DNA from 3 places in the Bacillus seohaeanensis genome. Region 3 is predicted to be linked to each of the others. Evidence: riboswitches for the same ligand, from Rfam matches in the RefSeq annotation. Region 3 holds a riboswitch; each other region holds the start of a gene.
What was found. A riboswitch is a leader RNA that binds a small molecule or an ion and turns the genes downstream of it on or off. The one in region 3 is predicted to bind thiamine pyrophosphate.
Positions count from the first base shown of each region.

Region 1: linked by a shared signal. The riboswitch ahead of tenI (thiazole tautomerase TenI) and the one ahead of thiT (energy-coupled thiamine transporter ThiT) in region 3 are both predicted to bind thiamine pyrophosphate.
Region 2: linked by a shared signal. The riboswitch ahead of ACFSUL_RS10095 (ABC transporter substrate-binding protein) and the one ahead of thiT (energy-coupled thiamine transporter ThiT) in region 3 are both predicted to bind thiamine pyrophosphate.

Region 1 is NZ_JBHUMF010000008.1:76,756-87,836, forward strand. Features, by position in the region: gene ACFSUL_RS03355 (acyl-CoA reductase) at 1-521, shown strand, start outside; gene ACFSUL_RS03360 (ABC transporter ATP-binding protein) at 553-1,296, shown strand; gene ACFSUL_RS03365 (ABC transporter permease) at 1,293-2,054, shown strand; gene ACFSUL_RS03370 (ABC transporter substrate-binding protein) at 2,054-3,070, shown strand; gene ACFSUL_RS03375 (3-oxoacyl-ACP reductase) at 3,085-3,861, shown strand; TPP riboswitch at 3,998-4,100, shown strand; gene tenI (thiazole tautomerase TenI) at 4,231-4,869, shown strand; gene thiO (glycine oxidase ThiO) at 4,853-5,995, shown strand; gene thiS (sulfur carrier protein ThiS) at 6,007-6,210, shown strand; gene ACFSUL_RS03395 (thiazole synthase) at 6,212-6,979, shown strand; gene ACFSUL_RS03400 (thiazole biosynthesis adenylyltransferase ThiF) at 6,976-7,995, shown strand; gene ACFSUL_RS03405 (SurA N-terminal domain-containing protein) at 8,204-8,965, opposite strand; gene ACFSUL_RS03410 (Dps family protein) at 9,595-10,032, shown strand; gene ACFSUL_RS03415 (OsmC family protein) at 10,088-10,531, opposite strand; gene ACFSUL_RS03420 (cold-shock protein) at 10,744-10,944, opposite strand.
Region 2 is NZ_JBHUMF010000023.1:49,000-60,080, forward strand. Features, by position in the region: gene ACFSUL_RS10040 (NAD(P)-dependent oxidoreductase) at 1-146, shown strand, start outside; gene ACFSUL_RS10045 (DUF2935 domain-containing protein) at 270-1,043, opposite strand; gene ACFSUL_RS10050 (YbjQ family protein) at 1,348-1,662, opposite strand; gene ACFSUL_RS10055 (sigmaY antisigma factor component) at 1,662-1,871, opposite strand; gene ACFSUL_RS10060 (YxlC family protein) at 1,868-2,200, opposite strand; gene sigY (RNA polymerase sigma factor SigY) at 2,166-2,717, opposite strand; gene ACFSUL_RS10070 (hypothetical protein) at 2,807-2,992, opposite strand; gene ACFSUL_RS10075 (dicarboxylate/amino acid:cation symporter) at 2,992-4,233, opposite strand; gene ACFSUL_RS10080 (ABC transporter ATP-binding protein) at 4,564-5,301, opposite strand; gene ACFSUL_RS10085 (ABC transporter permease) at 5,298-6,065, opposite strand; gene ACFSUL_RS10090 (thiamine-binding protein) at 6,062-6,355, opposite strand; gene ACFSUL_RS10095 (ABC transporter substrate-binding protein) at 6,368-7,360, opposite strand; TPP riboswitch at 7,569-7,680, opposite strand; gene ACFSUL_RS10100 (aldo/keto reductase) at 7,860-8,762, shown strand; gene ACFSUL_RS10105 (cation diffusion facilitator family transporter) at 8,891-9,811, opposite strand; gene ACFSUL_RS10110 (heavy metal translocating P-type ATPase) at 9,874-11,081, opposite strand, start outside.
Region 3 is NZ_JBHUMF010000007.1:40,617-51,697, reverse strand. Features, by position in the region: gene ACFSUL_RS02960 (hypothetical protein) at 1-1,316, shown strand, start outside; gene ACFSUL_RS02955 (hypothetical protein) at 1,549-1,776, shown strand; gene ACFSUL_RS02950 (iron-containing alcohol dehydrogenase) at 1,889-3,100, opposite strand; gene ACFSUL_RS02945 (aldehyde dehydrogenase family protein) at 3,260-4,786, opposite strand; gene ACFSUL_RS02940 (LuxR C-terminal-related transcriptional regulator) at 4,929-5,615, shown strand; gene thiT (energy-coupled thiamine transporter ThiT) at 5,696-6,292, opposite strand; TPP riboswitch at 6,355-6,462, opposite strand; gene ACFSUL_RS02930 (metal-dependent hydrolase) at 6,589-7,215, opposite strand; gene ACFSUL_RS02925 (NAD(P)/FAD-dependent oxidoreductase) at 7,490-8,608, opposite strand; gene ACFSUL_RS02920 (response regulator transcription factor) at 9,014-9,613, opposite strand; gene ACFSUL_RS02915 (sensor histidine kinase) at 9,616-10,746, opposite strand; gene ACFSUL_RS02910 (fatty acid desaturase) at 10,949-11,081, opposite strand, start outside.

The sequences.
Region 1 (11,081 bases), on a different contig from region 3:
AAGAATTTATGGGAATGTTAGCAAATGAAATGAGAAACGTTGAGACTAAAATGCCTAGGGCAAAGCTGTCATCAAGGGAGAATAATTTACTAATACAGGAGCGATCGAAAGCTGAGTTTCAATCGTTTACGAATACAAAGGTAGCTATTATCCATAGTAGGAATTCAACAGCTTGGACTGTTGTGTATCGGGAGGATGATAAATTCCCGCTATCCACACTTAATCGCTTTATTACAGTGGTTCCTATTCACTCAATCGAGGAGCTGTCGGAAAAGCTGGACCTTGTACGGGAATATTTACAAACAGCTGGGGTCGCAAGCTCACCTGCCCGATTTCAGAAAGTTATCAATCTATTAGGAGAGCTTGGAGTCAATCGTATTTGTTTTTTAGGAAATATGTCTAACCCAGAGCCAGGATGGCATCATGATGGACGCTTTTCGATTGCGGATTTGGTAAGGTGGGTTGATGTGGAATCCACTGTTGAGGAAACGATGGACACATTTGATCCATTTCGAGATTAATGCGTTTGGAAAGAGAAAGTGGTGTAGTTTTTTGAGCATTGTAATAGATGATTTACGTTTAGCGTACGACAAAAAAGTGCCTATACTAGACAACATCAACCTTGAAATACAAAAGGGTGAATGTATAAGTATTATTGGAAAAAGTGGTTGCGGGAAATCTAGTTTGTTGAAATGCGTCGCTGGTCTTACTGCTAACTATGAAGGCCGTGTTTTTATTCATGACGAACTTATTCAAGAACCGCATGAACATGTTTCTTATCTTTTTCAAACTCCTATTTTATTAGAATGGAGATCGGTCTTAGATAATGTACTGCTACCATTGGAGTTAAAGCGAAAAGTGATGAAGGAAGACAGGAATAAAGCGAAACAGATGATGAAGCTGGTCGGTTTACAGGATGCCGCGTATAAATATCCTCATGAATGCTCTGGCGGAATGAAAGCTCGTGTTGCATTAGCTCGAATGCTTATCACTGAACCAGATGTGCTTTTATTAGACGAACCTTTTTCGTCATTAGATGCGATAACAAAAGGGCAACTGCAAAAAGAGTTATTAAACATTTCACAAGTGATGAAGCCGACAATTATTTTAGTCACTCATGATATTGAAGAGGCGGTGTTATTATCGGATCGGGTAGTTCTTTTAGGAGGAAAACCTGCATGTATAAGTAAAGAATTTTGGCTGGACTTGGATGAAAAAAGAGATGCTTCTATTAGGTTCAGTGAAAGGTTTGTAAATGTAGTTGCAGAAATTTATGAGAGTGTGGAACACCTATGAAAAAGCATCTACTTTATTCTTTTTTTCTATTAGTTGTTTTGCTAACCGCCTGGGAAGTCGTTGTCCGTATTCGAAGCATACCGGAACTTATTTTGCCAACACCTTCTGTTATCTTAATGGACATAATCCAGTTAGTTAAAAGTGGATTTATTTGGCCGCATTTGAGGGTAACAGTCATTGAAATTATCGCGGGCTTTTTGATTGGTTCACTTGTAGGTCTTTTATTAGGAGTTACTGTTTCTCAATCTAGCTTGTTGAATAAGGTGCTTCATCCTTATATTATTGCTTCACAAGCAATGCCTAAGCTCGCCTTGGCGCCATTATTTGTCCTTTGGTTCGGGTATGGTATTTTGCCAAAGCTTCTTATTATTGCATTAATTTGTTTTTTCCCCCTTTTTGAAAGTTCGTTAACAGGACTGAGACTTGTCGATGGGGAGAAGGTAGATTTATTTCGTAGTTTAAAAGCTAGTAAGCTACAAATTTTATGGAAGCTTCGAATTCCTGTTGCTATTCCATATATCTTTTCTGGTATGAAAGTTGCGATAGTACTCAGTGTGGTTGGGGCGGTTGTCAGTGAATTTATTGGCGCAAGCGAAGGATTAGGGGCTCTTATCATTGTCGCTCAAGGATCGATGGATACTCCGATGATTTTTTCTTCCTTCCTCTTGCTTACTGCGATTGGCGTTAGTTGTTATCAAATAATGGACGTTTTAGAAAAAAAGTTATTTAAAAAATATACATTTCATAGGAGAAACTAATGATGAAGAAATTTTCGCTTATATCTCTTGTTGTCGTTGTTCTTATTATTTCCGGCTGTAGCAACGGGACAATGAATCAACAACCAGGTAGCAGTAGTCAGAAGAATACAGATGGTTTAGAAAAAATCCGCATGGCATCCTGGAGCAATGAAATTGTTGAGCAAAGCAACTTGTATGTAGCCGAAGAAAAAGGCTGGTTTGAAAATGCTGGGATCGACTATGAATTTGTTCCTGGTGCAGGAGGTGGGGAGGCAGTAAAAAATATTGTCGCAGGTAATGCGGATATCGCTTTTGCAAATATTGAAGCTGTCCTGCTTGCGATTGAAAAAGGCGCAGATTTAAAAATAATCTATAATATCTACCCGGAAAATGTATTTAATCTTGTATCGCTTAAAAAGAGTCATATTACCAGTATAGAAGATTTAAAAGGGAAAAATATCGGGGTGTACAGTTTAAGTAGTGGAACGTATCAAAATCTACAAGTTCTATTGCATTCTGTGGGTATGAAGGAAGAGGATGTCAATATTATTCCAACTGGGGTATTAAATTTTGCTCCCCTAATGAATGGGAAGGTTGCCGCTACAGCAGCAACAGACACGGGATTATATGATGCGAAGCAAAAAGGCCTTGGCGATGTTGATGTGATGGAAGTAAAAAATGTATTAAATACTCCGTCTGACGTGTTTGTTGTCACTTCTGATGTGTATGAAAAAAAGCAAGATGCATTAGTGAATTTTTTACAGGTATACAAAGATAGTACGCAATATATGATGGAGCATCCTAAAGAAGTTGCTAAAGTAGCAATAGAGAAGGCAATAGATGGTAAGGATGAAGCACGTAATCTCGAAATCATTAAAATTAGAAACAAGTCTGCTGAAAACAAGAAAGAATTAGGCTGGTTGGATCTTGATGTCGTAAAGAAAGTAGAAAAAACATATGTTGAGTTAGGGTTGTTAAAGAAAAGTGTTCAAATTGAAAGTGCGGTCACAAATGACCTTGTTGAAAAATTGAAGTAGAAGGTTGATAACTTATGAATATATCACTAGAGGGAAAAGTAGCATTAATAACAGGATCGAGCAGAGGAATAGGTGCAGAATTAGTGGAAGGTTTTGCTAAACATGGGGCGAACGTCATCATTAATTATGTGAAGAGTGAGAAGTTAGCGCATGATTTAGCAAAGGAAATGGTTAATAAGTACAACGTTGACTGCATTGCAGTCAAAGCGGACGTTACGAAAGAGGAAGATGTTGAAAGGCTACTATCGGTAGTTAGAGAGGAATTCGATAGAGTGGATATTTTAGTGAATAATGCCTTACATTCCTATCGTTTTGATCCTGACCAGCGAAAACTAGCTTGGGAAATCGATTGGGAGGATTATCAACGACAACTCGATGGTTCTTTAAAGGCTTCGTTTTTAACTTGTAAATACAGTGTTCCTCTTATGAAGGAAAATAGTTTTGGAAGAATCATTAATATGATTAGCAATCTAGTTCAACGTCCAGTTGTTCCTTACCATGACTATACGACCGCGAAAGGGGCACTCCTTTCTTTTTCGCAAAACCTTGCTGTTGATCTCGGTCCATTTGGAATTACGGTAAATTGTGTAGCGCCGGGTATTGTTTATCCAACCGAAGCAAGTAAGCTGACAAAGGAAGAAGTGAAGAACAGCATCATTGAGCAAACACCGCTTGGGAGGATTGCAAAGCCAAATGATATTGTAGGGAGTGTGTTATTTTTTGGTAGTAAATGGTCGCAGTTTATCACGGGTCAAAATATTATCGTTGATGGAGGATTTACGATGAAATAGTGGGTTTGTAGCTTGTTATAAAAATTGGCTCTTTTCTCATCGATTGTTGTTTTTACTTATACATTCAGCCCGTTGATTAAACTTAGTTTTTCGTTCAAAAGCAACAAACTTTACGAAAAGAGCCTAAAAATTAAATAGGCAGCACTAGGGGAGTCTTTTTAGACTGAGAATGATGAATATCTAAACCCTTTGAACCTGATCTGGTTGAGACCAGCGTAGGAAAGTGGAATGGGAAATCTAAGTTTTTTCTGAACACTCTTCGTAGGCTGAAGAGTGTTTTTTTATCCCATATTAACGGACAGTAAAATCCCCTCCCACTGATTAAAACTTCATTTTATGGTTACTGGAATCTAAAAAAGGAGTTGTTTTATGGAAGCAAAACCGTTATTACATGCAATTTCTACAGGAAAGCAATCAATTGATAGATTGGTAGACACCGCTCGAGGTATACATCCATTTGTACAAGCAATTCATATTCGCGAACATGATAAATCAGCAAGGGAGGTTTATAAAATAGGAAAGCGTCTCCTTACTGGTGGTGTTCCTCCGGGGAAAATTATTATTAACAATCGAGTGGATGCAGCAATTGCTCTGGGGGTAAAAGGTGTGCAACTTGGATTTCATAGTTTGCCGGTCGAAGTGGTAAAAAGTGTATTTCCATCACTCTCTGTTGGGAAATCGGTACACTCTTTCCAAGAAGCGATGCAGGCAGAAAAAGAGGGGGCTGATTATATCCTATATGGACATGTTTTTCCAACTAATTCAAAAGATGGTATTGCACCAAAGGGGATGGAAGAATTACAGAAGGTTACATACCATCTCAACATTCCTGTGATTGCGATTGGAGGAATCAAACAGAAAAATGTAGTGAAAACAATGGATACAAAGGTAACAGGTATAGCTGTGTTATCTGGAATATTTAATGCGGTTGACCCAATACGTGCAGCCAAAGACTATGCAGACATTCTGGTAAATGGAGATGATTTTACAAATGAAGAAGGTTTATGATGTCATCATCATTGGTGGTGGTGTAATAGGGAGCTCTATCGCCTACAGCCAAGCAAAGCGTGGAAAAAAAGTATTGGTGTTGGAAAAAAACCGTTTAATAGCAGAGGCATCAAGTGCAGCTGCTGGAATGCTCGGGGCGCAAGCAGAAATTGATGAACATATATCGATGTTAAAGCTTGCATTGAAAAGTCGGGCAATGTTTCCTTCTCTTATCCGAGAACTGGAGGAGCGTACAGGAGTGGATATCGGACTTGTCAACAAAGGTATGATTAAAGTGGCGGAAACAGAAGATGAAGTTGTAAATTTGAAAAAGCAAATTTCCTTTCATCGTGATTGGGACGAAGCGGTAAAGTGGCTGACAACCGAGGAACTGCTAGAGAAAGAAGCATTACTTTCACCATCATTACTAGGGGGAATGTATATTCCGAATGATGGACAAGTGATTGCTCCAAGGCTTTCGCTAGCTTTTATAAAGGCCGCTATGGAATATGGAACTGACTTTTTAGAATATAGCGAAGTAGTCGATTTCCTAATAGAAAATGGTTGTATGCAAGGGGTGATAACGGCAACGGATACGTTTCATACCGAAAATGTAGTAGTTACGACTGGTGCGTGGACTAGTCAGCTTTTAGCAAAAGCGAATGTTGAAATGAACGTTTATCCTGTTAAAGGAGAGTGCTTCTCTGTTATACCACGTGTTCCTTTGGTTTCTTCTACGATATTTTCTGAGCTTGGATGTTACATTGTTCCGAAAAAAGATGGACGTGTAATTGTCGGGGCAACGAGCTATTGCAATACTTTTGATAAAACAGTTAGCTTGCAGGGACTATCAAAGCTAATGGAACGTGCCGGATCCCTTCTCCCTGAGATAGGAAGTGCTAAATGGGAAAAGTCATGGGCGGGTATCCGACCGCAAACAGGGGATGGTTTACCTTACATCGGAGCCCATCCACATTACAAAGGTCTTTATATTGCCGCAGGTCATTATCGAAATGGAATTTTGCTCAGCCCAATTACAGGGAAAATGGTCTCGGATATGATCGATGATGTTGTGACAAAAGAAGACATTTCTTTATATCATTCTTTTCGCGTCGATAGGAAACTTTCAACAAAACAAACAACATAGGGGGGAGTAGAGTGGAATTAATTATTAATAGCGACAAAGTGCAGGTTCCTGAAACTGTAACTACTGTTTCAGATTTGCTTGCTCATTTTAAACTAGATCAAAAAGTTGTAATTGTAGAATTAAATACAACTATTTTAGAGAAAAGCAATCATGGAGAAACAAAGCTAGCTAATGGCGACAAAATAGAAATTGTACATTTTGTAGGAGGCGGATGAAATGTTGAAAATCGGAACGTACGAATTTAACTCAAGATTACTTTTAGGAACAGGAAAATATCCTGATTTTGATATCCAAAGAGGGGCTGTAACTGTTTCAGAAACAGAAGTACTGACATTTTCTGTTCGTCGGATGAACATTTTTGAAGCAAATCAACCTAATTTTTTAGAAAAACTAGATCTCGAAAAATATAAATTACTGCCGAACACAGCTGGGGCGAAAACAGCAGAGGAAGCTGTCAGGACGGCAAAACTCGCGAAAGCATCAGGACTTTGTGACATGGTTAAAGTAGAGGTGATTGGTGACTTCAAAACACTTCTTCCAGATCCTGTTGAGACACTTAAAGCATCGGAAGAGCTATTGAAGGAGGGGTTTATCGTTTTGCCATATATTTCGGATGATGTTATTTTAGCAAGAAGGCTTCAAGAAATGGGCGTTCATGCCATCATGCCAGGTGCGTCTCCAATTGGGTCGGGGCAAGGAATCATTAATCCGCTGAATATTAGCTTGATTATAGAGCAAGCTACCGTTCCGGTTATCGTTGATGCTGGAATTGGCTCTCCGGCAGATGCTGCACTGGCAATGGAGTTAGGGGCAGATGGTGTGTTGTTGAATACAGCTGTTGCAGGTGCTAGCGATCCTATAAAAATGGCTAAAGCGATGAAGCTTGCGGTTGATGCTGGAAGATTAGGCTACGAGGCAGGCCGGATACCGAAGAAAAAATATGCAACCGCAAGCAGTCCAATGGAAGGGATGAGTACTGTTTGAGTGGGCGTTATTCAAGGCAAGAGCTATTTTCCTTTATAGGAAAGGAAGGACAGCAAAAACTTAGTGACAAACATGTTTTGATTATTGGGGCTGGAGCACTTGGAAGCGGCAATGCGGAGACGCTTGTGCGAGCAGGTGTAGGAAAAGTGACAATTGTCGATCGCGATTATGTAGAGTGGAGTAATCTTCAGCGCCAGCAATTATATACGGAACAAGATGCGCAAGCCCGCCTACCAAAGGCAGTTGCTGCGAAAAGACGCTTGACTATGATTAATTCCGAGGTGACGATTGAGGCAATTATTGCTGATGTAAATGTGCAGGAACTAGAGAATCTTCAACATGGTGTTGACCTCATCATTGATGCTACCGATAATTTTGATATAAGGCTGATTATTAATGATATTGCTCAAAAATATTGTATTCCATGGATATACGGAGGGTGTGTTGGCAGCTATGGTATAAGTTACACTGTTTTGCCCAAAAAAACACCTTGTTTGCACTGCCTACTCGAAAGTGTTCCGATGGGCGGGGCAACTTGTGATACAACGGGAATTATAAGTCCTGCTGTCCAAATGGTAATTGCATATCAGTCAGCAGAGGCATTAAAAGTTTTAGTAGAAGATTTTGAACATATCAGAAAAAAACTCGTCACGTTTGATTTATGGCAAAATCAATTTGTATCGATTTCAGTTGATGCATTGAAAAAACAAAATTGTGTATCATGTGGAAATAATCCGAGCTTTCCATTTTTAGCCTATGAAAATCAGTTGAAAGCAGCTGTATTATGTGGGAGAAATACTGTTCAGCTTCGACCACAAGAGGGCGGTAGCAGAAACTTAGAAGATTTAGCACATCATTTACAGTTGACTAGAGGAAAAGTTGAACGTAATCCTTTCTTGCTATCTTTTGAAATAGAGGGAAACCGTATGGTTATTTTTCAAGACGGCAGGGTGCTCATTCATGGGACAAAAGATATAACAGAAGCAAAAACGATTTATCATCGATACTTAGGGTAGGATATTATCCTTGAGAGGAATTTGCTGAGCTTACACTCTACACTCTTATTCCTATCTTTTCAGGTATGGTCAATTTAAGTCAATTACGAGTAGTGATAGAACTTTTCAAAAAGAGTTTGACATTCTATCATTAGAACCCGGTGTTTGTTAAGTAATGTGTGATAAAAAAGCTGCCGTTATCTAAAAACGGCAGCTTTAAATCAATGTATTAAATTTTTATCTCAACATCAGCATTTTTCTTCAATTCTTCTACATGCTGTACAAGTTTTTCGGATTTCTTTTGCTGTTCAAGTTGGGATTTGATTTTAGGCTTTACTTCCTCATATTCTGGTACATCTTTTGATTCACCTTGTTTCGCGAATTGATCGTAAAACTTTTTAATCTCTTCTTCTTTCACTTCGTCTACAGTAATCTCTTTTTCTACGTAGGCCATATACTTAACATTTGCAGCGATTTCAGATTTTAATTGGTCAAGCGAAAAGCCAGATTGCTTCATCGCTTCTTCAAATTTTTTCTCGTCTTCATATTGTGCTTTGATTTCATCAAGCTGTTTGTTAATTTCCTCTTCAGACGCCTTGTATCCTTTTTCATCGGCCTTTTGAAGAAGTAGAGTTTGTCCAATTAAGCTTTCAATCGTTTGGTCTTTAATTGTTTTAGCAGCTTCTTTAGAAGTGGGGTCTTGACCATTTTGCTGAAACGCCATTTGCGATTGTGGAAGAATATTATTAAAGTCCTTACCAGTAATTTCTTCTTTATTTACAATCGCTACGACTTTGTCTTCGTCAAGTTTTTGTTTATCTAATTTTTTTTGCAGCTCTTCCATTTCTTTTGCCAACTCTTCTTGTGATTGGGCATTCTCTTCTGTCTTTTCTTTATCATCAGATTTGTCTTTGGTTTCTTCGTCTCCGCCACATGCCGCTAATAATATAACAGCTAGGCCAATAATAAGTGGGTACAGTAGCTTTTTCATGATTTTGTCTCCTTTCATTAAACAAAACGAGGAAAATTTCCACGTTGCACAAAAAAATCACTTAGTGGGCATTTTATATGATTTTTATAAAAAAGGAAAGGCTTTTGAATAAATTTACTTGTTTGTAATAGCTTTGAAATAACTAGTTTCACTACTGTTATTCAAAAAAGACCTCCTACATCAATGCAGGAGGTTAAACAATGGGGACTAAAGAATACTGCCTTACAAACCTTCTAAATTTAGTATAGATACAATTTTTACTTCCCGCAATTCTGATTGGGAAAGCTCTCTACTTGATTGAGAGCTTTCCCAATATAAAGTCTCCCTATAACTTTCTTTTTTACTAAAAGATATAACTCTACGAATAAAGGAGGAAACAATATGGAGGGGGCAAATTCTGTATATAATTAATAAAAGGAATAATAAAAAATCAACAGTTATAGAAACAAAAGAAGGAAGAGGGTTTAAAACTCTTATACGAATTGGAATAAGAATGAAAATGTATAATAAAGAGATTATATTGTCACATTATAAAAGAATGGATTTTATTAAATTATAATAATTATTAATTGATATTAATTATAATTTAGTATATAATACATATATAAAGAGATGAAGGAGAGATATATATGGCACAACAACTAAATGTCAAATTAAACAAGCAATTAGCAAACTGGAATGTACTTTACACAAAACTTCATAATTATCACTGGTATGTAAAGGGTAACGACTTTTTTGTACTACATGAAAAGTTTGAAGAGTATTATGGTGAGGCAGCAGGTTATATTGATGAAATTGCTGAAAGATTGCTTTCTATTGGAGGGCAGCCAATTGCGACGATGAAAGAGTATTTAGAATCTGCTTCTATAGAGGAAGCAAATGGCGTGGAACAAGCTAGAAATATGGTTCAAAACTTAACAGAAGATTTCAAAACAGTTATTAAAGAATCAAAAGAAGTGATTGAGCTTGCTGAGGATGATAATGATCAACCAACAGCTGATCTATTTATCGGAATTCGTGCTTCATTAGAAAAACACGTTTGGATGTTATCCGCATATATAGCATAAAATGATGCCTGTCCCTAGGTCTAATGACAAGATGTCAAAGACTGGGGACAGGCATTTATTTTTCCACATTTGCTTCTAGTTTCACTTCTACATTACCTTGGATAGCTCTTGTAATCATACAGGATTTCTCTGCTTTTTCTGTAAGTTTTTTAGCTAGTTTTAATTCTTTTTCCGTTGCTTGCTCTGAGAGTATTAAATGCGGTCTGTGAATGATCGTTTGATAGGTAATAACTCCGTTTGTAACTTCGACAATCCCTTCCGATTCCATCGTGAGTTGTTCTTTATCAATTTTACTTCGTTCTAGCATCGCTGCGAGCGTAATAATATAGCAGGTTGCTGCAGCACCAAGCAGCATTTCATCTGGATTTGTCCCTACACCTGGTCCGTCCATTTCTGGTGGAATGGAAACTTTCGTCACAAGGTCTCCGGTTTCTATTGTTCCGACGTCATTTCTTAATCCCGGCCAATTTGCTTTTAAATGAAAATGATGTTGTGTCATCAAAACCCTCCTTACTTACTTCACTATCTACTATTATAGAGATAAAGGGGAGATTTTCCTAAAATATGCTCTTGTGTACAATGGGGACAGATAAAAAAATATCACAGTGAAAGACCTCGAGTGGGGGTAGATGGAGAAGCCAGAGAAAGAAAAGCAAAAGCTAGACAACAAAAAAAGACTCTGGAAAACCAGAGTCTTTACATAAAGCGTTATTATGCTTTTGTTACGTTAGCAGCTTGGTCGCCACGGTTTCCTTGAACGATTTCAAAAGAAACTTTTTGACCTTCTTCTAAAGTTTTGAAACCTTCGCCTTGAATAGCTGAGAAATGAACGAATACATCGTCTCCGTCTTCGCGTTCGATGAATCCGAAACCTTTTTCTGCGTTAAACCATTTAACTGTACCTTCTAACATTTTGTTTCCTCCTCGTGTGCGTTCCACACAAATGTATTACTATTCTTGCTCATTAAAATATCAAGGCGAAAAGCTTTAGAAACTGTTCAATCCTTACATTCCGAACAAAAATAATTCTCTATTATCATAACAGGGTT
Region 2 (11,081 bases), on a different contig from region 3:
GAACACGCAAAGGGGGGTACCGCACGGGAAAAGATTATTTACCCGAAGAAGGAAAAAGCATTTCAATTTATGACACGGGAGATTTTGTATTCAGCCAATTAGAAAGCAGTTCTTTTTTACATTCTAGAGTTGGGATATGCTATTAGAAATCAATAGACAAACTTTAATCAGTAGGGTATTACTGCCGGTTAATACGGGACAGAACAAGGGCTGGCTATTTTATTCTGTGCCAGTCCTCTCTCCCACTTTTTTCTTATTAGCTGAAATTTTCATTCCCTACGATACACCTTCTCCGCTTCTGCAACTTTTTGTATATAATAGGATTCCTCTCGGTACATATGATCTGCCATTTGAGCGGAAAAGCTTCCAAGTACTTCTTCCTTCATTTCCATTTCTTCTAATTCTTCTAAAAAGATTTGAAAAAGTCTTATTTCAATGTCCACATCATCATTAAACTTTCGAAGGGCAGGAAATGTTCTAATATTCGCTCTTAAGTAGTTGGCAAGCTCTATTGCTTTAAGATAAAATTCATTAAATTGTTTTTCAAAAATAAGCCCTTTTTGTCTTAAGTCTTTTTCGGCTAAATCAACCGTTCCCGAAATTGCTCCAGCATGCCCTGCAGCGTCTGAGAGCCAAAGAAGATGATGGTGTAATTCGTGAAAAATTGGCGGTCCTTCTCCGTTTTTTAAATACCCTAACACTTTCTCGTATTCTTCTAATTCATTCACCATATGGTTTATAAAAGTAGGGCCGAAATGAATCTTAATTTCCCCTTGTAACTGCCGCTTAATAATCGAAAGTTTAAATTCTTTTAACGCCTTCACTTGTGGTGCTACTTGCTTACTAAGTTGTCTTAATTGATCCTTTGATAGCGATGGTAATTTTTCGAGCTCCTTTATAAAATACTCTTTAAAATGGACAGCTTTCGCTATATCTTCCTTTTCTTTATGATGAAGTGCCCCTTCTAAAAAAATGCTATGGTCTCGGAGTACTTTTAACCAAAAGTCATGTTCAAAAAGTGCTTTCTCTACATAACTAGTCAACGTATCGAACCTCCTCTTAATAGGCAAACAATATTTCTCTGATTTTAAGTAACCTATACATTTTATTCATTAAAATTAAAAGGAATGTCACAAACTTTCTTAAAATAGGGCTCTTTTCTCACAGATTGTTGTTTTTACTTATGAACCTTGCCCGTCGATTTCCATTAAAAAGCAACAATCTTTACGAAAACAGCCTAAAATAAAGAACCCACAAAAATAAGACCGGTGCCTCGCACCGGTCTTATTTTTGTAATAACATGTTGAATAACCTATATTTAACTAACGTACAGTCCTATGCCGGCATTTATTCCACCACAACAGCTGTTCCATATACAATAATTTCCGAAGCATTTTGCATGACGGCTGATGTCTCAAAGCGGACGGTAACAACAGCATTTGCACCAATTCTTTCTGCTTCTGCAATCATGCGATCGACCGCTTTATTTCTAGCCTCTTCCATCAACTCGCTATATTCGCTAATTTCACCGCCGACAATTGTTTTTAGTCCTGCCATGATATCTTTTCCAATATGTTTAGCCTGCACAGTACTCCCCCTAACAAAGCCTTTAAGCTCTCTAATTTCTTTACCTGGCACACTTTCCGTCGTTACTATAATCATTAAAATTCCTCCCTATGTTTATTTCTCTTCCAAACTTTTCTTGCAAATAGTAAATAAAAAATAATTGGAAACGGACATTGTATTAATCCCCATAGTCCCCAAAACCAATAATTATGTCCTCTTTTCCTTGCATCTGTGAAAAGAAAAATACTTTGAATAAGCAAAAGGATAATAACAAAAGGCAAAATATACAATTCCTCTTTTGTCATATTTTCTTCACCTGCTTCAAAAAAGAAATACTGCTGAATGCTGTCGCCAATATAAATACCGCTCCTTGGATAATAAGGAAGAGGATAGGCAGTTGAAGTAATGTAATGGCAAAAGCTGTAAGGACAAGGCATGCAACACATAAAAATAATAATATATCTTTTTTTAGTTTTGAACGCTGTAAGCTTTGTTGTTCGATTACAAACTGTTCAAACCACTGCTGAGTCGGAGTATCTTCATCTATATTTTTTTCTAGCGGTTCAAAACCTTCCTTGAGCAATTTATCCAATTGTCCCTCATCTCTTTGTTCGGATGATAGACTCTTCTTCATCTATTCTCAACTCCTTTCTCAACCAAGTAATTCCGTTGTGAACTCTCGACTTTACTGTACCTTCAGGAATCTTTGTCATTACACCTATTTCCTCATAAGAATACCCATAATAATGCTTCAAAATAATAACTAATCTAGTATCATCAGGCAACTTGCCAAGAGCTGCGAGCACGTCATTCCAGTCTTCATTACGAGACTCGAGTTCCCATTTTAACTTCCGGTAATCAGATTCCTCCTTCTGCCAATTTTGTTCCTTTTTTCTTTTTCTTTGCTCATCAATATACTTATTTGTAGCAATAGTAATCAGCCATGAAGAAAATTTTGATTTTCCGTTATATTGATGAATCTTTTCCACACATTTTGCCATCGTTTCCTGTGCCAACTCTTCCGCTATATCTCGCTTCAGCGTTATTTTTATCAAGTATTTTAAGAGAAATGGATAGTTTTCTTTAAACAGAAGAGCAAACGCTTCATGATCCCCTTTTTTTGCCTTTTTAATTAGCTCTTTCTCTTCCATCTCTTTAATCCTTTCTTATCACATTGATAGTGAATATCATTTATTAGACGTACAAATAAGAAATTCGTTCAAAAAAATTATATTTTTTTCTACTCTTCCCTTTTTTCCACTAATTTAGTGTTTCCTCCTATTATATGAGAATGAATTATTTTACTGCCATCCATCGATAATTCCTTTCTCATTATATATAGCGTAATAATACAAATAAGCATTTTCTTTGAAAATAATGCATGCAAAAAGGCTGGCAAATAAGCTGCCAGCCTTTTTGTATACATTATTTTTCACCTTTTTGTTCCTTAATTGTACGTTTTTTCTCTGACTCTCCAACAAATAAGGCACAACTAGCATCTCCAGAAATATTGACTGCTGTTCTTGTCATATCAAGCAAACGGTCAATTCCTAAAATAAGCCCTATTCCTTCAACAGGCAGACCAACACTGCTTAATACCATCGCAAGCATTATTAATCCGACTCCTGGAACACCTGCTGTACCAATACTAGCAAGCACTGCTGTTAAAACCACTGTAATAAGCTGTTCTAAACTCAAATCTATTCCATATACTTGAGCAATAAAGATAGTTGCAACCCCTTGCATAATTGCAGTCCCGTCCATATTGATTGTTGCTCCAAGCGGCTGAACGAAAGAACTAACTGATTTAGGTACGTTCAACTTATTTTGAGCAATATCCATTGAAACAGGCAATGTAGCACTACTGCTTGATGTACTGAATGCAACCGTCATCGCTGGACTGAAATTTTTAAAGAACCAAATCGGACTCTTCTTCGCTAGGAAGAGAATAGTACCTCCATACGTTACAATAGCGTGAATAATTAAAGCAGCAAACACGACAATAAAATATAGTCCCATTGCTTTTAATGCACCGAAACCTTGACTCCCAATAGCAGATGCTATTAAACCGAAAGTACCATAAGGAGCAAACTTCATTATGAGTCTCACAAGATACATTAACACATCATTAACTTGTTCAAATAAATTTAAAACACCTTTTGTTTTTTCCCCTAATGCCGTTAAGCCTAAACCAATAAAAATAGAGAATGCAATTATTTGTAGCATGTTTCCTTCTGCCATTGCCATTAACGGATTTGCCGGAATAATGCCTAATAACGTCTCTCCAACAGGCGGTGCTTCTTCCGTTTCAAATTCTGCTTGAGACTTGTCAATTCCTTCTACCATTCCAGGATCCGTCACATACGCTAGACAAATTGCGATAACGATGGCAATACATGTAGTAACCAAAAAGTAAGAAACCGTTTTCACACCGATTCTTCCGAGTTTCTTCGGATCTCCTAGCCCTGCTGTACCTAATACGATGGATACAAATACAATTGGAACTACAAGCATTTTGATTAGATTTAAGAAGATTTGACCGAGGGGATTAAATAAATACGGGTCTAAAATGTCGAATAGATCTTTTGCAAATAAATTTAATACCAAACCAATAATTGCACCTAAAATGAGTGCAATAATAATCTTCGCTGTTAAGTTCAATTTCATAGATGGTCCCCCTTAGAATAAAAATTAGATGGTAGATGAGAAACTCTCTACCTTTCTATTTGTTGATCATGGCTAATTAACTTAAAAAGCAAAATTTTTCTGACTCTTCAGCTTATTATGCAACTAGCTAATCACATCACTTTATTATACATACTTTCTCAATTTGAGCGAAGTAAATAAAAAGAAAATAGGATAAATTACCTATATAGTAGAAGGGATTTGATATATCCCATTTGGTATTTATCCCTAATTAATATCATGAACCTCTTTCAAAATCACTACCCTTAAATAGGTATATTTACTTAGAATAACTATTTCTTTATGAGAGTTTTATACGTATTGAGAGAGTTCTTTATAGATTTTCGTTTTCCATTGCAAAAATTCTTCGGTTAATAGTATTTCTTCTTTTCTTGGTCGCGAGAAGGGAACATGAAATTCTTTTTGTACAGTCGCAGGCCTTCTCGAAAGTACAAGTATTCGGTCTGATAAAAATAATGCTTCTTCGATATTATGTGTAACAAATAGTACAGAGCTTCTATCCTCTTCCCAAATGGACAACAGCCATTTTTGCATATCGAGTCGTGTAAATTCGTCCAATGCAGAAAATGGCTCATCCAAGCAAAGGAACGTTTGCGGACTCAGCATCGCTCTGACAAAGGCCGCTCTTTGTTTCATTCCTCCTGATAATTGATGAGGAAAGGCATTTTCAAACCCTTTTAATCCTACCCTTTCCATCATATTAATTGCTTCTTTTTTATTTTTCTTTCCTTTTAATTCTTGTCCTAATAACACATTTTCTAATACTGTTCTCCAAGGAAAAAGGGAAGGCGTTTGTGGCATATAACTAATCGAGCCTCTTTTTCCAATAATAGATTGCCCATCTAATAAAATATCCCCGCGATCGGGACGATAAAGTCCGCCAATCAAGTGAAAAAGTGTACTTTTCCCGCTCCCAGAAGGACCTAAAATCGAAACAAACTCCCCATCATTCACTTGTAAAGAAAGGTTATTTAACACGAAGTTTTCTTGAAATGATTTTTCTATTGTTTTAATTTCTAGTGTTGTCATGTAATATCCTCACCTTTAGTTCGCCACTTAATCAACCAACGTTCTAATACAACGATTATTGCAAAAAATACCAGACTTAATATCATAATAGTAAAAATAGCTACAAATACCCTATCTGTTCGGAAAGAAGAAGAAGCAAGTGTCATAAAAACGCCAATACCTTTTTCCGATCCAAGCCATTCAGAAATAACTGCTCCCATAACACTATAAGTAGCAGAAATTTTTAGTCCAGAAAAAATCGATGGCAATGCATGTGGCCATTCAAGTTTTTTAAAAATTTGACCTTTCGTTGCTCCAGCCATTTTCATATAATGAATAAGTTCTGATCCGGTTTGTCTAAAACCATCAAGAGCAGCAACTGCTACAGGGAAAAAGCAGACAAGTGTAATAACAATCATTTTCGGCAATAATCCAAACCCAAACCAAATAACAAGTAATGGTGCAAGTACAATAATTGGAATGTTTTGGGACAGAATTATTAATGGGTATAGTGACTCTCTTACTTTCGGCAACAAATGCAATGCAACTGCGACGAGTAATCCTGTTGCGCAACCAATTCCGAAGCCAGCAACTGTTAACATAACAGTTGCAAGGAGATGCTCCTCGAAAGTTGGCCATACTGTGATAGTTTCTTTCCATATTTCAGACGGTGCAGGTAAAAGCCAACTAGGGACTTCGGCAAAATTCGTTACAAGCTCCCATATGAGAAATAAAAGGATGATGACCAAACATGGTCGCCACCCTTTTTGAAAAATTCGTTTCATGGACGATATTTCTCCGTAAGTGTTTCCATCTCAATCCCCTCAGGCTGATAAAGCACTTTAATCTGTGAGATTACATTGGTACTGCCGATTTCAATCATTCGCTTGTTCATCTTTTCTATAACGTGAAACAATTCCGAAAGTTCTCCCTCCATCGTTGTTTCTAAAGGATGTACTTCAAACTTTACTCCAGACTGCTTTATAATCGAAATAGCTTCATCTACATATGGAATAACATCTTCTCCATTTTGTGTTTTCGGTATTATTTGTATACTAACTAGCGAGTTCCCCATTAATACCACCCCTTATTTTGGTAAAAATTCATTTGTAAATGCTTTTTTCGCATCCAACTTTTCTTCTAACAGTTTGTTTTCATACATCCAATTTGCATAGTTTTCCCATACTTCAAGCTTTTGTTCTCCCCATCTCGGTGCATCGTCTTGATATCGATTTGCAAGCCACTCTTGACTTTTCTTTACTAACTCCTCATCTAAATCAGGTACAGCATCGCTTAATATGTTAGCTGCTTCACTAGGATCGTCAATGGCAACTTGATATCCTTTTGATGCAGCTGCTAAGAACGCTTTTATTGTTTCAGGATTTTCCTTCACCATTTTTTCATTTGTTGATAGAACAGGAGTGTAGTAGTCGAGCTTGTCAGAATACTCATTTACGTATAACATATCTAGCTCTTCTCCTCGTAATTCTGCTTCAATTCCAGTCCATCCATAATAAATCCATGCAAAATCAACGTCCCTTTTAACAGCTGTAAAAAAGTCAGCGTCACCCATATTAACAAATTTCACCTTGTCTATATCAGCATCTTCCTTTTTCATAATGGAAGCCATAACTGCCTCTTCAACAGGAGAACCCCAGCCACCATATGTTTTGCCTTCAAAATCTTTTGGTGAAGTAATATTTTTTTGTTTTGGAGCTGCAAAACCAGAAGTATTATGCTGAATAACAGCCGCAATGGAAACAATGGGAACACCTTCTACTCTAGCTTGTGTAATACCCTCTTGATAACTAACACCAAACTCTGCTTTACCAGAAGCAACAAGCTGGTCAGCGCCAGCTTCCCCCGGCATAATAATGTCAACATCAAGCCCTTCCTCTTTAAAATAGCCTTTTTCTTTCGCTACATATAACCCAGTATGATTTGTGTTTGGTGTCCAGTCCAATACTACCGATACTTTCTTAAGCGATTCCTTTTCTCCCTGTGAGCCTTCTTCCTTTTGTTGGCTTCCGCATGCTGTCAATAGAAACACAACACATAGGATACTAATCCACTTTTTCATCTTCTTTCCCCTTTCTTATGTATGTAAACGATAAAAAATTTCATAATAGAACTAATATGTGGGGATAACGAGAATTCAACCGAGAATTCAACTGTTAAATACAGCTATTATTTCAACAGGTGAATACTAGAATAAAATCACCTGTTGAATACTAAAAGCGCCCCGGGTTTCGTGAACCCAAGGCGCATATTTCTAAAACAGGTAAAGTTACTGTTAAGAATATGTTTCCTCCGCTGGTTTCAACCAGATCAGGTTCCAAGGGTTAGTGTCTTATTAGGACACACTCTCAACCGGCAACACCGGTCCCCCTACAATTCTCGCTCTATTTAAATGGTTTTAAACGTTTACTTCATGAAATACTTTGCCACACATACTATAATTTTTCAAGAATTTTCCCGTAAATCCTATTCCAATTCAATCATTTAATTTCCCATTCACTTTCTATTATTATACAGTTTATATTAGCCACAAATATTCTGAATGAAAAGAGGTTTTCTTAATGGAAAGAATTCAAATGACGGAAGAATTATCTTTTTCAAGAGTTATACATGGGTTATGGAGACTAGCGGACTGGAATCAATCTACTTCGGAAACGTTATCGTTAATCGAACATTGTTTAGAGCTTGGCATTACTACTTTTGATCATGCTGATATATACGGAAGCTATACTTGCGAAGCATTATTTGGAGATGCTATCCGTGAGAAACCTTCATTAAGAGAGAAAATGGAGATTGTAACGAAATGCGGAATCGTGCTTCCTTCTAGTAATAGACCTGCTCACAAAACACATCACTATAATACAAGCAAACAACATATCATCCATTCTGTTGAACAATCTTTAACGAATCTAAATACAGATTACATAGATACGCTATTAATTCACAGACCCGATCCTTATATGAACCCTGCAGAAGTTGCAGACGCCTTTATTCAACTACAAAAAGAAGGGAAAGTTCATACATTTGGCATTTCCAACTTTAAAGATCACCAATGGGATATGCTTCAATCCTTTTTACCATTTGATTTAGTAACAAATCAACTCGAACTTTCTGTCTACAACTTAGAAAACTTTGATGACGGTACATTAAATTTATGCCAAGAAAAGCGGGTAGCTCCGATGGCATGGTCGCCTTTAGCTGGCGGAAAAGTTTTTAACGGTAAAGATGAGAAATCAAGCCGCTTACGTTCCACATTACAAAAAACAGCCGAAGAAGTTGGAGCAAAAGGAATAGATCAAATTATGTATGCATGGTTGTTAAATCATCCCGCAAACATTATGCCGATTATTGGTTCTGGAAAAAAAGAACGTATCACAGATGCCGTCCAAGCATTAACAATCGAATTAAATCATGATCAATGGTTTAACATTTTGCATAGTTCAATGGGACACGAAGTACCATAAGCTACTTAAATGGAAAGAAGGAATAGGCTACTGGGGCCTACTCCTTCTTTTTACAAGAGCTGCAGTATTTCAACAAGCATTATACGATGTATGCGTACTATTTTTTGCTGTAAAAAATTCTCGTTTTATCACTCACTACTTAACGTACAAGAATGATGACAACCTTCTTTTACAGTCTCTCCCTCAATTTGAATCGTACAATGTTCAATATTAAACTCTTTTTCAAGATACGAGGATATTTTAGCTAACATATCGTCTCTATTTACTGTATCGTCTACAACTACATGACAACTAAATGCAGGAAAATCAGAGGTAATCGACCAAACATGTAAATCATGAAGATCTTTTACGCCTTGAAATGATTGTATCTCCTTTTTTATCGCCAAAGCATCTAAATTGGCTGGTGTACCTTCCATCAATATATGAAATGCATCCTTCGTAACTCTCCATCCACTTATTAAAATAAGAACCGATACAATGACAGATGCCAATGAATCGGCAAGTGTCCAATCAAAAAAGTAGATAAAGACCCCAGCAATAATTGCTCCGACGGACCCAAGCATATCACCTATGACATGAAGAAAAGCACTTCTCACATTTAAATTATGCTCTGTATCACCTTTCATTAACATCCAAGCAACAATAATGTTCACGACAAGTCCAATGATTGCAATAAACATCATATTGGCAGAAACAGACGGTGGTTCTAAAAATCGATTATATGCTTCCCAAAATATATAAAGCGAAATTAGCAAAAGTGTGAGCCCATTTAAAAATGCTGCAAGGATTTCAAACCGTTTGTATCCATACGTTTTCGCTTTATTAGATGTTTTTTCTCCAACGTAAAAGGCAAATAAACTTAATCCTAATGCCGCTGCATCACTTAACATATGCCCTGCATCGGAAAGAAGCGCTAAACTATTTGTCAAGATGCCTCCTATTACTTCGACTATCATAAATAGGAAAATTAATAGGAAACTAATAAACAATACTTTTTTATTCGTTGAATGTCCATGATGATGGTGACCATGGTCGTGATGACCGCTCATAAACAATCCCTCCCTATATCAAAACTACTCAATCAGTAAAATCGTGACCCACTAGCGGATAGTTATTGTTTAACTCGTAATAGCCTTAAACCATTTAACGTTACAATTAATGTTGCTCCCATATCAGCGAATATTGCAATCCACAGTGTAAGCCAACCAGGAACAACAAGCAGCAATGCGATAATTTTGATTCCAATCGCAAACGTTATATTTTGCTTAATAACCGTTAGTGCTTTCCTACTCAATGTTACGATAAAAGGTAGTTTCTCGAGGTCATCACTCATCAGTGCGATGTCTGCCGTTTCAAGCGCAGTATCCGTACCTGCCCCACCCATTGCAACACCAACGGTCGCAGCGGCAAGTGCAGGAGCATCATTTACACCATCTCCTACCATCGCGACTTTTCCATATTTTTTTTGATAAGATTTTATAAAATCTAATTTTTGTTCTGGCAATAAACTAGCCTTTATATCTTTCACCTTTAATTTTGCTGCGATTGCTTCCCCTGTAGCTTCATTGTCTCCAGTTAACATAATTGTCTGTTTAATCCCTAAACGATGAAGCTCTTCTATAACATTTCTACTTGTTTCTCTTGCTTCATCAGCAACACCGATGAGCGCAAGCGGGTGATTTTCCTTTCCAAAGACCATTACTGTTTTTCCATTCAACTGCAAATCCTTGATTTTCTGCTGAGGAACAGCATCAAAAAGTTTTTCATTCCCGATAAAATATTCCGCACCATCTATATCTCCACTGATGCCCTTTCCTGTATGGGATAAGAAGTTAGTTATAGAAATGTTTCGAAAATCAATATTATTTTCCTCCGCTTTTCTTACTAATGCAGCAGCTAATGGGTGCTGTGAGTAAAATTCGAGTGCCGCAATTTTACTCCAAACCTCTTTCTCATCCAGGTTCTCTAATAAAATGAAGTCAGTTACTTCTGGTGTTCCTTTTGTTAATGTACCCGTCTTATCAAAAGCAATCGCTTTTAATTGTCCTAACTCTTCTAAATAAACTCCACCTTTAATTAATACCCCTTTGCTGGCTGCGTTTCCTATTGCGGTAACAATGGAAACAGGGGTAGAAATGACTAACGCACAAGGACAGCCAACAACGAGTACTGCTAATCCTTGATAAATCCATGTTGACCATTCAAGCCCCATCACTAACGGTGGGATGAGCGCAACAAGAAAGGCGATTCCAATAATGATTGGTGTGTAGTATTTTGCAAACCGATCAACAAAAGCTTGCGATGGAGCCTTTTCTCCCT
Region 3 (11,081 bases):
CCATGTATTTGCTTGCGTGGAGTCCTGAATTATGGAGAACTGCTCACAATGAAGGGTTGTTATTACCCTTTGTAGACGCCGTGAAAAAGAAAGAAATTTATTTTACTTTTGAGGATGATGACAAAAAACGAAATACTGAATTTCAAGAGCTACAAGAACGATACCAAAACCACTGGAATAATATCGCACATTTTGAAGAATCGTTATATTCTGCTAGAAGACTACTTGCGAACACTCCTGTCTATATGATGTTTGACGACCACGATATTACCGATGATTGGAATATTACAAGGGAATGGAAAACAAATGTCTGGAATGCTCCATTAGGGAGGCATGTAATTAGTAATGGATTGACCGCTTATTGGCTTTTTCAAGGATGGGGAAATAATCCAAAACAATTTGATGACGACTTTGTAAGAACAATGCAAGAGTATTTTGATTCTTCACTAGTGAACACCGCGGAACACCAAAAATGGATAGAGCAGCTATGGAATTTTGATGCTTGGAGCTTTCTTTCCCCTTCTTCACCTAAAACAATATTTCTTAATACAAGAACACAAAGAGGCTATGAGGATGAATTAAAATCCGTTCAGTTTTTAGGAATAGCAGAGGAATATCGTCCTACACCAAAGCTTATTAACGAACAAGAATGGAATCGACTTTCTTCTTTATTAGAAAATGTAGACCGGGAACATAGGGAACCACTAATCATTGTTTCCCCAACACCACTTTATGGAATTGGACTTATTGAAAATTTTTTACAAAAATACATTCTTCCATTGAAAGCAATTGGAATTCCCGTTCAAAGCATGTTTGATTTAGAGGCATGGAAATATAATGAAAAAGCCTTTAGTGAATTTATCCACCAAGTAGCTAGATGGAATCCTAGTCATTGTTTTATCCTATCTGGAGATGTCCACTCTGCTTCAGCTGTAAAGTCTACTGTCACCTTTTCGGAAGGCAATGAATTAACTCTTCATCAATTTACTAGCAGTCCTATTAAAAATAAAAGCTATACCGGGCTTTGGGGCGGTTTTATGAAATTTCTCATTGGCTTCAACGTTCGAAAAAGAATAAATCGTACAATTTATCGTTATTGCAATAACGATTTCAAGCTGATAAAAGAAGAAGACAAAACTCGTATACCCCAAGATTATGTTTGGAAAGAGGACATTCGATACCTTCACATAAATGACAATTCTATTATTGAAACAGATAACAATTTAGGGTTATTTCAGTATTCAAGAGACGAGGTGCAAAATAGGTTGTTAACAACTAATGAAACCTCGGACTATTCATGGAGAGAAAAGTTATAAAGTCTATTTTCTATATTTATTGGTACAGTAAGGACGATATCTTTACACTTAAACTACTTTCTCTATAAAAAGGCGTCGCTAAAATCCATCATAAAGCGAAAAGTATAAACATTATTACACCTTATCTATAACCATTATTTAAATATTCAAATTAGTTTTAAAATAGGCAGGATAATTTCCCGTTGCTATCGAAATACTCCTAAGAACGTACGTTTGATTAGGAGGAATGAAAATGGACCGAATGAGTTGTTTATCGTACCTGCTGTATCAATGTGATGATGAAGAAGTGAAAGATGTCGCAATCAAACTCCTTAATGGGGACCTATTTCTGAAAGAAGCCAAGCAGATGAAACGAATTTATCCTCATATCATCGCCGCTGAGTCGCTTCAAAAAAGGAAAGATATCGATGACCGTAAAGTTGCCCAATTTGTGGAACAATATATGCTTATGGAGGTGTGAATAAGCCTTATCTCTATAACCCTTACCGTTTTTCTTAACACTGTAGTCACACTCCTTTTGACAATAAGGAGTGTGACTACAAATTTACTATTCTAGCAACATTCTTTTATGCTTAACTCCCCACTTTTAAAGCAACCGCTTTTTCTCCCACTGCTCGTATCAGTTCTGGTGGCATTGGGAATGCTACCGCAGCCGGATCCGAAGCAACAGCTGCAATCGTTTTATCAAGATCACCCGCTGAAATATTATATTTTTCAAAATTACTTGGAAGCCCTACTTTATACTGCAAAATCCGGATTTTCTCTATTACCCTCGCTAAAACAGTTTCTTTATCTCCGCTTGTCTCCACCGCTAGTGCTTGTGCAAGTTGGTTGACCTTTGGTAAATAAAGATTAGGGATATGTTCCATCACAATAGGTAGGAAAACTGCGTTCGCTAAGCCGTGAGGGATGCGGAATAATGCACCATACGCATGGGCGAAGTTATGAACCGGAATTGCATTTAATGCAAAGCTAAACGCTGTAATCCCCATCAAGCTACCCTGTAACATCTCCATCCTTGCTTCCACATTCACCCCATCCTCAACAACAGAAACTAAATTTTGTTCGACAATCCGAATTGCTTGAAGAGCATGCGCATCTGTTATCGATGTTGCTGTGGGGGAAGCTAGTGCTTCAATAGCATGTGTCAAAGCATCAAAGCCCGTAAAGGCAGTAATCGCAGGTGGCAGGGATACCGTTAAGTCCGGGTCTAAAACTGCCATATCACTTGCAAGAAACGGATTAATCAGATTCGTTTTCAGCTGAATTTCTTCATTAAAAATAACGGCGATAGGAGAAACTTCCGAACCTGTTCCCGCAGTTGTTGGAACCGATATATGGGGAATCGGTATATAATTAGCTTCCGGAAATGACTCATACTTAAATCCTCCTGGAATAGCCTCGTTAATGTCAGATAATCCATGATGAAGGGAATACTTAACCCCTTTTACCGTATCTAAAACACTTCCTCCACCAACAGCAAGAACGGCATCTGCCCCTTTTTCTCTCGCATAACGTGTTGCTGCATTCACTGTACTACTTTCCGCATCTTGTGTTATTTCTAAAAACGTCCCGACAAGTTCTGGTCCAACCCCGTGGGGAGTTAAATTAAAAATCCCCGATATTTTGTCCACAATTCCAGCCTTCTCTAATCCTCTATCACTAAAAAGTACAACACGTTTCGCACCTAGCCCTCTAAAAAGATCTGGAATCATCGCTCTACTATTTGAGCCGCTGTATATTCCTGTTCGCAACATAAATTGGGACAAAGTCGTTGTTAACATGAAATCACCTCTTATTAGTTTTTATCTAGGAAATGATAAAACATTTGCATATGGATAGCTTTTCTATCGGAATAATTTATAGATATCTCCAGCGCCTACCCCGTTTTAAGTTCATAAGCCAATCATTCTCAAATGGCAGGAACCACGTTTTTGCATTTGTTATTCAGACTGAGAAAATAAAATCTGATACCAATTTCGCTTTTCAAGTTGTGGGACCATGGATGTATGAACATGCTTAAGCTGTGTGTAGGCATCTAATGAATGCTTGCCCATTTCACGACCAATACCGCTCTGTTTATATCCTCCAAAGGGTGCGTCATTCCTTAACATATGCCAATCATTAATCCAAACAACGCCTGCTTTCAACTTTCTCGTCACGTCGTATGCCTTATTAACATCCTTTGTCCACACTCCTGCTGCCAGTCCATAAATCGTATCATTAGCTTGCTTTATTGCCTCGTTTACATCGGAGTAACGGATAACGGATAATACCGGTCCAAAGATTTCCTCTTGGGCAATTTTCATATCATTCGTGACATTAGTGAAAATCGTAGGCTCTATAAAAGAACCACCTTCACAACCGTCTACTGTTATTTCCTTTCCACCACATGCAATTGTAGCCCCTTCTTTTTTTCCAGACTCAATATAAGAAAGGATTGTATCTCGCTGTTGTTTGGATATAACAGGTCCGATTTCCGTTGTAGCATCCAGCGGGTTGCCAAGTTTTAACCTCTTCGACCACTGAACTAGACCTTTCACGACTTTATCGTAAATAGAATCTGGAACAAAAAGACGTGTTCCTGATTCGCAAAGCTGGCCTGAATGCAAAAACACTCCAAATAAACTACCAGGAATGGCTACCTCTAAATCCGCATCTTCAAGAAAGATACTAGGAGATTTGCCACCAAGTTCTAGTGTCGTATTTTTAATCGTTTCAGATGCTAAGCTCATAATTTTTTTACCTACCTCAGTAGATCCTGTAAAAGCCACCTTGTCTACTTCAGGGTGTGTCGTTAAGTATTCCCCTACTTCTTTCCCTGACCCTGTCACAACATTTATTACTCCAGGAGGAACAACTGTAGAAATAATCTCTGCAAGCTTTAATGTTGATAACGGTGTATAGCTTGCTGGCTTAATAACTACTGTATTTCCCATCGCTAAAGCAGGTGCAATCTTCCATGAGGCGATTAACATTGGCATATTCCATGGAGTAATTGCTGCACAAACACCTATTGGTTCGCGCCAAACGAAGTTATGGGAGGGTCCTGGAAATGGAGGAACTGGAAGTGTTTCGGAAAACGGGTAGTCTAAAACAAATTTCGCCATTTGCTGAAACAAGTCAGCCATTTGCAAAATGTCATTGGATGACACGCGACGAACAGTCCCACCAGAGCTTATTACCTCCAAGTAGACAAGTTCTTCTGCGTGAACGGTTATTTTTTGTGCAATTGCATTTAAAATAACTGCTCTATCTTTCGGCTTCATTTCCCGCCATTCCTCATTTTCAAATGCCTCTCTTGCAGCTTTTACTGCCTTATCGACGTCCTCCTTACTTCCCTTTGCTGCTGTTGCAATCACTTCACCTGTTGCTGGGTTAGTAACGTCAAATGTTTGTCCACTTTCTGCTTGTTTCCATTCCCCATTAATAAATAATGGAAAAGACTTCACATCTACATTTGTTGTCATACCTTATCCCCCTCGTAAAAATATCATTCCTAATGATTGAAAATTCCGAAATAAAAAGGTAGAATGAAACTGCTTACATATAAGTCTATTCTAGTAGCTTCCATATTCATACCGCTGAAAATGTAGGGGAGAGATTTGTCGAATGCTTGATACGAAAATCTATGATTATATCGATTCACTGCAAGCAATCAATAATCCATTAGAAAAGCTTGAAAAAATTTTAAAAGGATGTATTGAATTTTTTCCTTTTAAACGCGCCTCAATCTTTGCTTATTCGCCATTAAATTACTATGGGGAAGGAATCATGCAAATTGATCACGGACGTGTCACCTCAATGAGTTACATAAGAGAAGATGTACGGAAAATACCGCCTATTTACTTTTCCTTGAAAAACAACCAGCCTCATCTCATCAAAGTCGATCCAAATGGTCAAAACTTCCCTCTAAGGTATATACAAAAGTTTCAATTATCCTCCTTGTTGATTGTTCCTATTAGCTATAAAAAATCAGTAATCGGTTCTGTTTTAATAGACCATTATAATGAAAATGAATCACTCGAAAAATATGACTCTACGATGCTCTATCACTATTTTCAAGTAGCAGCAGAAGCGCTTTATCCCGCTTCAAGTCCGCAAAAAATCTTAAGTAGACGGGAACGTGAAGTATTGCAAAGGCTATCCTATGGATACAGTTTAAAAGAAATGGCCGATAAAATGGGGATCAGCGAGTATACAGTAAGAGACTATTTAACTTCTGTAAACCGGAAACTTGGTACGAGACATCGAGCAGAAGCAGTTGGAGTAGCCATGCGGAAGGGGCTGATTCGTTAGCGGGGTCCCTATAAAACTATAAGAGGAACTAGATGAATTATCTAGTTCCTCTTATTTATATAATTCCATAGAAAGTTATTCTAAGACGCTTTATTTATCTGATCATTACTACCATCTCTTCGTTGAATTAACCTTGGTGCTGTTGAAATAAGCAACACTAATACGATTGAACATAGTATGGCTGTGCCTAACATTGTTGCTCCATTTGCAAGGAAAGAAAATAGGACCGGGTTCGTCCCCTTAGGTGCGTACTCAGCAAAGAAGATAAATCCTGCAATAAAATGCCAGAAGTACCTCGCAAGACTTCCTACAAATACTGCAACAACACTCCATACAAGTGCTTTTGTTTTCCGATTATTTCGTAATGAGCCTTGAATAATTCGAAAAAACAACCCTGCAAACCCAATAAATGCAAATGCAAGAAAATACTCCATAATCATTTGAACAGGATGAGCAATCCAAGCATCCCCTAACGCAATCTGCAGCAGCCCCCATACAAATCCAGAAACGATACTTGCTTTTACTCCATGCCTAAAAGCAAGTAGGAAGATTGGTACCATTGAAACCGAAATCGAAATACTTGGCGAAAGATTAATTGAAGGAAGGAGATCGAGAATAACGGCAAATGCCGCCATCAAAGCAGCTTCAATTAATCCCACAAGCCCTATTTTTTTCATAAAAAAATCCCCCTTTTTCCAAAACGAAACCAGAAGGGAGTATTAAACAGAGATAGACTAAAATAGCCTATCCTCCACATTCCTACGCTAGTATTAACTAACAGGTTCAAAGGGTCAGAACAGATTCACACCTGTTCACTCTCAGCTAAAAAGCTCCCCTTGTGGCTCGTTTTATGTAATTGTATACAATAATTATTATACATGACTTGGTTAGTATTAGAAAGTAATTACGAAAAGGTTTTGGAATAACCATACTATACGTTATTAATTCTAAAGAGTAATAGCCTCTCTACTCCCTAAAACTCCTTTGAAGAAAATGGTAATAATAATTTCACACCTCGCTTATTCGAAGGCAACACCTTCAAGTCAGCAATCAAGTGCGTAATGTATCCGGCGACACAGGTAATAAAAATCCCTTCAATCCCTGCTGATAGCTCAAATTGATAAGCAATTACTGCGAAAAAGACAACACCAAGAATAGAATGTGTATAACTTCGATGAGAAATTAACGATGCTATTATTATATAAACGCCAAATAATAACAACCAATTTTCAGCTAGTGATAATCCTCCTGCAAAGACTCCTACACCTGTCATTGTCAACATATGCCTCCTCGTAATAAAAGAAGCAATAATAAGTATTCCTGTCCCGGCACCGATGCCTAACCATTTTTCCGACCCCATCCCTTCTAGAAAACTATAAAGTATCACGAGCAATCCGATGAACTGGGCTAGCTTTTTAATAAATTTGTGAGAAGACGTAATCTTATTGCTTAACTTTCCATTCACATCGAGGTCAGGTACCAATCCTGATACTCCCCCCAATGCAACTAATGATAACGTTGCAGCAGGATCAGTTTGAAAGTTATTGGCAACAACAAATCCTGTTGCTGCACCTAATGCCATATGTACTGTTCCGTTCAATGTTTTTCCACCTAATTCTATTATTTATTTAACACTGTTAATGCTATATTAAAATACTATTTTCCTATTTCCAATATGTAATAGTATTCATTTTTATCACCGGATTAACGATGAGTTCCCGATCACTTTTCTTATTTCTGCATCGTTTCTGTTACACCATGGATTGTGATTAATCATCTATCGATGACAACCTAGATGGTTTTCTCCCCCGTATTTTTAGCTAATAAAGTTAGCAAAAAGCTGATTCATCCATGGAATCAGCTTTTACAAGTCATCATTTTTCTAATGCTCCAGCAACATCATAATCACTAGGATCAATTTCTGTTTGTCTTCCCATAGAAAGTTTGGCAAGCTCCGATCCCAAATAAGGACCGACTGTGAGCCCCGAAGCACCAAGACCATTCGCAATAAGTACACCAGAAATGCCAGGAACTACACCAAAAACAGGAAGAAACCCAGGTGTGAACGGACGGAATCCTACTCTCGCTTCGAGCATCGTGCTATCTGCTAAACCGGGTGCAACTGTCAATGCCTTATCAAAAATCTCATGGAGCCCCCCTGCTGTCACTCGATTGTCGAGACCTACTTCATTCTCATGAGTTGCGCCTACCACAACTCTCCCATCTTCAAATGTGAGAAGGTATTGGTCATTAGGGGGCATAACAACAGGCCACTGACTTGTATCTATACCTTGTATGTGAAGGTGAACGATTTGTGCCTTCTGTGACGATACTAAAAAATGAAGACCCAAAGGCTCTAATAATTCTTTTGACCAAGCTCCTGCTGTCACGATTACTTTGTCAGCTAGTAATGTTTCTTCTCCCGTTGTGATCCCTATTACACGCCTGTCTTTAGACAGAAGCTTTGCATCCCTTTGAAGAAATGTTGCCCCATTACGTTCGGCAGCACGAACCAACGCATTACGTAAGGCTCTCCCGTTCACTCTTGCAGCTCCGCTTACATAAACAGAACCAAATTCTTCTGATAGAGGTGGGAACAACGCCTTTGTTTTTTCCGGAGAGAGACGAGTAACTTCACCGATTTCTGGTGCATCTTCCCGTCGCTTTAGTGCACGTTCTACCATCTTATCTAATTTCTTTTCATCTGTATGTAAACTAATTGCTCCTACTCGTTCGTAGCCTGTTTCTGTTTCGCCATCTGCTTCTAGTTTCGTAATTAGCTCAGAGTAGTATCTCGCTCCTCCTTTTGCCAACCTGTACCACGCTTTGTTACGGCGCTGCGAAAGCCATGGGCAAATAATTCCTGCTGCAGCATCCGTAGCCTGGCCAGGATCATGGCGATCAACCAGTGTAACATTTTCGCCTGCTTTTGCAAGATGATAAGCTGTTGATGCTCCAAGAATTCCTGCGCCAACGACAATATACCTTTTCATAAAAAACACCTTTTTCATTTACGTCTTTCTTGTTATTTTACAAGAAATTGGAGACTTAGTACAAGGCACAACGGAGTCTGTCCCCCTGTCTCTTGATATACTCACTCTTCCAAAAAGGGGCTATATAAGAAGGGGACTGACACCGAAGAGTAATGGACGGTTACTTTGATGAAGACAACAAACCTATTCAACTTAGTATCTGCTAGCTTCCTTGCGGTGCCAGTCCCCACATATAAAGAATTCTCTTTGCAGGGAAAGTAAGTCATTTGCTTTTCAAGTAGAAAAGGGGGCAGGCACCGTCTGCATTTTACAGGGAGCTTCTTTGTTTAGATATTTCTTTTTAGTCTTTGTCTGCCTCGAAATAGAATAACGCACACACCTATCTAAGATTATTCAAGGTGATTATTATTTAAACCAGCCCTTCTCCTTCGATTGAGTTATAGCTTCTATTCTATTTTTCACTTCCAGCTTATCTAATATAGCAGAAATATAATTACGGACTGTACCTGTTTTTATACTGAGTTTATCTGCAATTTCTTTCGTGTTATTCCCCTCGGCTACAAGTCCTAGTACTTCTAGTTCCCGATCTGTAAGGGGATTCCCTTCACCATAGGCATCTTCCATAAGTTCGGGGGCATAAATTCGCTTGCCTGCAATTACACTTCTTATCGAATTTGCAAGATCTTCACTGGGACTGTCTTTTAATAAATATCCATCTACACCAGCTTTTAACGCGCGCTGAAAATAACCGGTTCTGGCAAAGGTCGTCAAAATAATAACTTTGCAATCTTGGTCCTTTAGCTCTTCTGCTGCTTCAAGTCCTGTCTTACCTGGCATTTCAATATCCATAACACAAACATCCGGCTGAAATTTATGAGCAAGAGCTACCGCTTCTTCTCCATTAGATGCCTTACCGACTACTTCCATATCTTCTTCCAGATTAAGAAGTGACCCAAAGGCTCCTAACAGCAGTTGTTGGTCTTCTGCAATAACTATTTTAATCATAATTATTCCTCCTTCCCCGTCTGTTTTACATCATTAGGGACTCGTATAATCAATGTTGTCCCTTTTTCTGTTACGACCTCCAGATTTCCATTTATAAACTCTAGGCGTTCTCTCATTCCCATAAGCCCGTGCCCTTTTTTCTCGTGTTCTTCAGGGATTTTGAACTTGCCATCATCTTGTATTTTCATAATTGTTTCCTTCCACGTTTGTTCAATAGAAAAGAAACAAGTTGAAGCTCCACTATGCTTTACAATATTGGTCACAGCTTCTTTCAAACACATACTTAGAATATTCTCTGTTAATAGAGAAACATTTACTAACTTGAACTCTTTGGTTCCCGTGAAATTAATTTGTGCCGCCTTTAAAATTTTCGTCACAAGAACAATTTCATCTTCCAAGCGAATACCTCGCATCGAAGATACCATCTTTCGCACTTCATTTAATGCCGTTCTTGCTGTTTGTTGCACATCCTTCAATTCATCCCTTGCTTGCTCGGGGTTTTTATTTATTAATTTCCTTGCTAAATCACTCTTTAGACCAATAAGAGATAGCTTTTGTCCAAGCGTATCATGAAGATCACGAGCAATCCTTTGGCGTTCTTCTAGTTTACTAAGCTCTGAAATTCTCTTATTCGCATCTTCTAACTTCTCTTCTAGCTGCCCTCTCTCATTTCGGTTATGAATGTTGAATGGAAGAAGGATAACACTAATCCAAACTATAATGACAAATGGAAACTGCTTTAAGAAAAACGCTTCCTGTAGGACAATCGTAATATTAATGGATATAGAAGTACTTATTAAATGAACAAAGTATAGTATAAGAAAAGTCTTTCTATCTCGTATATTACCTATAAAGTGGGCTAGAAAAAACGCAAAATAAACATAGCTAAAAAGACTTGTAGATGTAATAGAAATGCCTATCAGTATGAAGGTCCATAAGTAAACTGGCCACCCCTTAGAAATAAAGGCAATTTGATAGAAAACAAAAAAGAGGATTGTAAGGAGTATTCCAACTATAATGACAACCATAGAGGAAGACTTGAAAATAAAATAAAACGGAAGGATGTAAAGAATTATCCAAATATATGGAGAGATTCCCGTATTCCTTTGAAATTCCATGTACCTTTTTAACATAAAAAGAACCTCTTTTTCACCTGAAATAGTTAATATAAAGAATGCTTTCATTTTATCGCGCATTAACGGGGGATGGAAGCCCCCACTGATTGACGTTTCACCTTATCAAAATTCTTATTATTATAGTATCATTTTTATTCCCCTCTTACTTACCAGAAACTAAATTAGTTTTAAATTGGCAAGTAGGAGAGGCAAATGCAAATTAAAATTTTGTCTCGGCGGTAACATTCTTTGTTTTAGATAATGATCGAATATGGTTAAACCCTACAAATTTTTTTCCTTTTTCATCCCAAAGGCGGAACTTTAGTGAACGTAAGCTTGTTGCTAATGTGATA